DNA from 2 places in the Clostridium sp. genome. Region 2 is predicted to be linked to the other one. Evidence: riboswitches for the same ligand, from Rfam matches in the RefSeq annotation. Region 2 holds a riboswitch; the other holds the start of a gene.
The links. Region 2 has a riboswitch for ZMP and ZTP ahead of LKE46_RS03290 (phosphoribosylaminoimidazolecarboxamide formyltransferase). Riboswitches for the same ligand answer to the same signal wherever they lie in the genome.
Positions count from the first base shown of each region.

Region 1: it holds a riboswitch for ZMP and ZTP, as region 2 does, so the genes downstream of both, pflB (formate C-acetyltransferase) here and LKE46_RS03290 (phosphoribosylaminoimidazolecarboxamide formyltransferase) in region 2, are expected to answer to the same signal.

Region 1 covers NZ_JAKVOI010000001.1:1,815,177-1,818,604, forward strand. The annotation lists gene pflB (formate C-acetyltransferase) at 1-1,155, opposite strand, end outside; ZMP/ZTP riboswitch at 1,263-1,341, opposite strand; gene LKE46_RS09005 (SpaA isopeptide-forming pilin-related protein) at 1,392-3,428, opposite strand, start outside.
Region 2 covers NZ_JAKVOI010000001.1:613,723-617,150, forward strand. The annotation lists gene LKE46_RS03280 (HAMP domain-containing sensor histidine kinase) at 1-422, opposite strand, end outside; gene LKE46_RS03285 (response regulator transcription factor) at 437-1,150, opposite strand; ZMP/ZTP riboswitch at 1,297-1,381, shown strand; gene LKE46_RS03290 (phosphoribosylaminoimidazolecarboxamide formyltransferase) at 1,430-2,605, shown strand; gene LKE46_RS03295 (ABC transporter ATP-binding protein) at 2,800-3,428, shown strand, end outside.

The DNA.
Region 1 (3,428 bases), 1.2 Mb from region 2:
GGCATCTGTCTCTATTGACATCCTGCTACAGTACTTCTTAAATGAATTCGGGAGGTCCTGGGACCACAATACCGTCATGTTCGGCTCGGGAGCAGGTCCAAGATTTGTAAGGGTGTTCAGGAACCTGTAGGAATTTTTTGTGACCAGAGTTCTTCCGTCTATTCCCATACCGCCTATTGATTCTGTAACCCAGTTTGGATCTCCTGCAAAGATCTCATTGTATTCAGGAGTCCTGAGATGCCTTTCAAGTCTGAGCTTGATTATAAACTGGTCTATAAGCTCCTGTGTGCCCTGTTCATCTATAATACCCTTTTTCAAATCTCTTTCAATATATATGTCCAGGAATGTGGAAACTCTTCCAAGAGACATTGCCGCACCGTTATTTTCCTTTATACCTGCAAGATATCCAAAATAGGTGAATTGAACAGCTTCTGCTGCGTTTGCCGCAGGATTTGAAATATCAATTCCATAACGCGATGCCATACTTTTCATCTTCTTGAGTGCCTTTATCTGCTCTGCAACTTCTTCCCTCTGTCTTATAATGCTCTCGGTCATATCTCCCTTCAGGTCCTTCAGATCATCTTTCTTCTGTTCTATCAGGTAATCGATGCCATACAATGCTATCCTTCTAAAATCTCCTATTATTCTTCCTCTTCCATAGGCATCTGGAAGCCCTGTCAGAAGTCCCACATGTCTCGCTGTCCTCATCTCTTCATTGTATGCATCAAATACCGCTTCATTATGTGTCTTTCTGTACTTTGTAAATATATGCTGCATTTTATCATCGACTTTGTATCCATAGGCATCAAGAGCCTGCTGTGCCATTCTTATACCTCCGAAAGGGTTGACCATTCTCTTGAGGGGTGCATCAGTCTGGAGTCCGAAGATAACCTCGTTTGGCCTGTCTATATATCCCGGTTCAAAGCTGTCAATGCCGGATACGGTTTTTGTATCCACATCAAGCACTCCGCCTTTTTTAATTTCCTCAAGAATGAGCTTTTCCGACTTTTCCCAGACTCTTTTTGTCCTCCCGGTAGGAGCTGTTAAAAAACCTTCATCTCCAGTATAAGGTGTGTAGTTTTTCTGTATAAAATTTCTGACGTCGATACCTTCTGTCCATTTTCCAGTCTTAAAATTTTCCCACTGATTTCGCATAAAAATTCTCTCCTTTAAAAATATTTTTACTATTCTAACAATTATTATGTCAGCATTTCAGTAAAATAATATATTATCCATTCAACTAAAAATGACCGCCTGGACACTTTAATTGCCCAGGCGGTCGGCTTTCAAAAATCGTACTCCCTGTGGTTATATCCACTTCCGCCGGTTATACGACCTGTTTAAAATCAATTTTCCTTGTACATTTAAAATATCATATTATCACAGATGTGTCAATATGATTTTTTTCTCTTAAACACGAGTACAGCTCCTGAAAGAACAAGCAATATTCCCAATACAGCCAATACCGACGTGTCTATGATACTTCCCGTTTTAGGAAGTTTTGAATCCATGCCATTTTCCAGAGATGAATTTTTCTGCCCGTTTTGTATGCCATTGTTTCCACCCTGTTTACCTGGCTGTGAAGACCCCTTTGCCGGATTTTTACTTTCTCCTGAGTTGTTACCCGGCTGATTTGGCTGATCCGGTTTATTACCTTCATCCGGATTCTCTCCTGGCTGTTCCGGTTCTTCTGGTGTAGGCTGTACAGGTGGTACAACAGGTGTACTTCCTTCTTCTTTAGCATCCTGTACAGTTCCAAGGTCATAAACCTTGCTCTGGTTTATCTCTACAGATAATATTTTATCTGAGATGGAATAACCAGAAGGTGCTTTGGTCTCCTTGACAGTATATTTACCTGGATTTACCTTGGTAAATTCTGCCAGCCCATTTTCATCTGTCACAGCAGTCTTCACTGAATTTCCCTTGGAATTGATCAGCGTGAACTCCGCACCTTTAAGCGGATTTCCGCTTTTATCCGTCTTATTTACATTCACCGTGCCCTGGATGCTTGCACTTCCGCCTCCGCCTGCACCTCCTGAAGAAATAGGAGTCATTGGTATGTCATGCCTTACTATAGCATCATTTACAGAAATGGTCTCTGTTGTTTTGGTTTCATATCCAGGTTTTGTTGCAACAATGTAGTAATCGGTATTCGGATAAACCATGAAAGCATAGTTTCCATCTTCGTCACTGGACTGCGGGTTTGCATTGTCTGCAGGAGGGAATCCCTCCAGTCCCGGAAGCTGTACAAGTGTATCGGGAGTTTTGCCTGATTCCCTGTTTCTCTCGGTATCTGCATAGTACAATTTTATATCCGCATCAGGTATTTTATCACTACTAACACTGTCAGTGACTAAACCATATGGATCTATCAGGGTAGGTTCCGGATCAATCCTCATCTGTCCGTCAGAATCCATTTTCACATGAATTGTTCCGATAATAATCTCTTCACCATTATCGAAGTTGTATACGATATTGAAGTTGTATTCCCTGTCCTTTTCAAGGCCACCTACTTGGAAGGTACCGTCACTTCCGATATCAACCTGCTGTCCAATTTCTGGAACATCAATGGTTATATTGCCATAGTCCTTGAAATATCCCGCAGTTTCTCCATCAGGATTTTTCAAAAGTACAATACCTGCTGCAGTTTTTTCAGAGTCATAGGAATTTCCTGCAATTTCACCAGGATTTGATTTCTGTATGAACGTTTTATCTTCTGTCTTTCCATTTATCTGTACAGGTACTGTTATCTCGACATCATACTCTACATCTCCCTTTGGAACGGCAATTTCATATTTGCCGTCAGATGATGTAGTTACTTCACTTTTGAAGTCTATTGTTCCATCACCATCAAAGTCCTTCTTAACTACAACCGTAGCTCCAGCTATAGGATTTCCTGTTTCATTGTCCACAACTGCTCCCTTTATGCTGCCCGGTTCAAATGTAATATCTATTTGATCCTTGGAATTCAGTCCGTGTTCCGGGTCATTGACAACTGCGGTAACAGGTATCTTCTTTTCTTCAATTCCTTCAATTTTATCGGACTTGAATACTACGCATGCTTCACCATTTTCATCGGTGACTGCAGAACTGCCCTCAGGGAAACTTCCGTTCGGTGCTGAAAAATCAACAGTAACACCAGGTACAGGCTTATTGTCCGCATCAACTACTTTCGCTGTAAGAGTCGATGTTGATTTACCGTCACCTGTAATGGACTTCGGATCTGCTGTTAACTCAATGTTAAAGCTGTTGTCAGATATCTTCTCGTCAGTAATACTGTCCTTGACATTTTTTGCATTCTCAGATATATCAAATTCATGTACATCTGTGTTGAGCTTATAGCCTTCAGGCGCCCCTGTCTCCTTGAAATAATAATGTCCATATGGAAGGCCGTCAAATACTACTTTTCCATCCGCCCCGGTTATTTT
Region 2 (3,428 bases):
GAAAAGTTCCTGCTTCCATATTTCTTTTCGCCTATAAATATGGAAGAGTTGGCTATGTCGTATTTGTAGATATGGGCAAATTTTATGGGAATATATTTAACGGGAACTGTACTGGGTTTTTTAAAAGAATAGACTTCCCGGAAATTTTCATCTACTATTTGAATCCAGACATTGTTTTCTTGAATTTGTCTTATACCTTCTTCTTTTACAAAGGGTATTCCATTTTTAAAGGCCATATATTTGGAGAAATTCAATGTGAATTTCTCCGGGGTGGGAGCGGTAAAGTTTTCCTTGGTATACAGAATTATCTGATTCCAGAAAAGCAGATTTATAAATAATTCAATTATAACTATGAATATCAGTGTTACAAGAAATCTTGTAGTGATATTCCAATTGGTTTTGATTTTGTTTCTGATTTTCATATTAAGCTACCTCTTCATTGAATTTTCAGCTTATAACCCAGGCCTTTGGCTGTAATTATGTATTTTGGACTGGAAGGATTGTCTTCTAATTTTTGCCTTAGTTTTCTTATATGAACCATAATTGTGTTGTCATATCCCTCATAGCTGTCTTTCCAGACTTCACTGCATATCATCTGTTTGGTTAGAATTTGATTGGCATTTTGGGCCATGTAACATAACAGGTGATATTCCTTGGGAGTAAGTGTTATATTTTTACCTGACTTTGACACTTCGCCTTTTGCAGGGTCAATTGTTATGTCTCCGAAGCTTATCTTTTTCTTTTTCATTGACATTTCATTTTTAATATATATATTTCTACGCAAATGTGCCTTGATCCTGAAAGCCACCTCCTTTGGACTGAAAGGTTTGGTTACATAATCGTCCGCACCCATTCCCAGGGCAAGTATTTTATCTACATCTTCAGATTTTGCAGACAGAAAGATAATAGGCACAAAAGAAAAATTCCTTATATTTCTGCACACTTCAAATCCGTCCATATCCGGCATCATTATGTCCAGAACTACTATGTCAGGTTTTTCGTTTCTGCATATTTTTATACCCTCTGATCCATTTTTTCCTTTGAATATTCTCCTGAAGCCTTCTTTTCTAAGGACCGTCTCCATCAGCTTTAAAAGCTCAACTTCATCATCTATTAAAAGTATCTTTCTATCTAAAATTTGATCCTGCATTTTTACCTCCAATGGTCAAAAATATATATATTTTAATTATAGCATCATTTAGGTATCCTTCGCCTAAGATACAAAATTTTAATGTTCTGTTAAGGTTTGAATCATTGACATGGATATTGGAGTATAATATAATTTAATGGATAAATAAGTGATCATGTGACTGGCGGAAATGGAGTTTACCATGGGAAGCATGATTGAATAGAAGTTGTATCGACCGCCTGGGTAATTAATAATTTACCCGGGTTTTTTTGTGTTCAAATTTGGAAGGGAGTAATGCAGATGAAAAATAATGAACTTATATTAAAGTATGGTTGTAATCCACATCAGAAACCTGCCAGGGTTTATATGAAAAAAGGAGAACTTCCATTTAGAATTATAAATGGCAAGCCCGGATATATAAATCTCATGGATGCACTTAATTCATGGCAGCTTGTAAAGGAATTGAAAAATACTACAGGTATTGCAAGTGCGGCCTCTTTTAAACATGTAAGTCCTGCCGGTGCTGCAGTTGCAGTGCAGCTTGATGACATACTGAAGAAGGTATATGCGGCTGGGGATGAGGAGCTTTCGCCTGCAGCTACTGCATATTGCAGGGCGAGAGGTGCCGATAGAATGTCTTCTTATGGAGATTTTGCGGCTTTAAGTGATGAAGTTGATTTATCTACGGCTAAAGTATTAAAAAGTGCTGTTTCTGATGGAATAATTGCGCCGGCCTATAGTAAGGAGGCTCTTGAAGTTTTAAAGAAGAAAAAGAGAGGAAATTACTGCATAATTCAAATTGACAGAGATTATGAACCCTGTGAAATGGAGAAAAGAGAAATATTTGGAGTAACCTTTGAGCAGAAAAGGAATAACGCAATTATAACAGATGAACTTTTGAAAAATATAGTAACAAAAAGAAAAGATCTCACTCAAAATGCAAAGAGAGATCTCTTAATATCAATGATTACACTTAAGTATACTCAATCCAATTCTGTATGTTTTGTGCTTGATGGACAGGTGATTGGAGTTGGTGCAGGACAGCAGTCGAGAATTCACTGCACAAGACTTGCCGGATCAAAAGCAGACGTATGGTTTTTAAGACAGCATCCTTCAGTCTTATCACTTCCATTTAGAGACGGACTTAAAAAAGCTGAGAAAGATAATGCAATAGATCAGTATCTTCGTAATGATGTAACAGAAGAGGAGACACGACACTGGAAAGATGTATTTACTGAAGTTCCAAGAAAGCTTACGGAAGAGGAGAAGAAAAATTGGATTTCAAAACTTAAAGGAGTTTCTCTAGGCTCTGATGCATTTTTCCCATTTAGGGATAACATAGACAGGGCATCTAAAAGCGGGGTTGAGTACATTGTTGAGCCAGGCGGTTCCATAAGAGATGATGCTGTGATAGAAGCCTGCAATGATTATAATATGGTAATGGCCTTTTCAGATTTAAGGCTGTTTCATCATTAGAGGAAAAGAGAAAGATACATTTCAAAGATATAAAAAAATTTGGTAAAATTCAAACCTTTTATGATAGAGCCTATTTCATAGAAGGCTTTTTTATTTATCAAATGGAATTTAAGGTTCCCTTAAGGTTTTGATAAATGGGATTTAAGCTGCAGGATCTATTATATGTTCATATGCTAGTTCAAGGAGGAAATTGTATGGAGGAAAATATTGTAAAAACCATAGATTTGACGAAAAGTTTTAAAAACTTTAAGGCAGTAAAGGGAATAAATTTATCTGTAAAGAAAGGAAGGGTATACGGATTTCTGGGTCCCAACGGGGCTGGAAAATCCACAACTATAAGGATGCTTTTGGGGCTTATAAAGCCTACAGGTGGACAAGTCCGTATGTTTGGCAAAGATCTTCAGAAAAACAGAATGGATATTCTGAAGAGAGTTGGGTCCATGGTGGAAGCGCCATCTTATTATGGAAATTTGACAGCCTATGAAAATCTGCAGGTATCGGCGGAACTTCTGGAACTTGACTATAAATATATTGATGAAGTTCTGGAGGTTGTGAAACTAACGGAGTGGAAAAATAGACAAGCTAGTAAATTTTCACTCGGCATGAAACAGAGACTTGGAATTGCCCAGGCACTCATATCAAAACCGGAACTTCTTATATTGGATGAACCCACCAACGGACTTGATCCCTCTGGAATCCATGAGATAAGGGGCCTTATTAAAAGACTTCCCAAGCTCTACAATATGACAGTCATCATATCCAGTCATAACCTGAGTGAAATTGAACTTGTAGCAGATGATATTGGAATTATAAACAGGGGAAA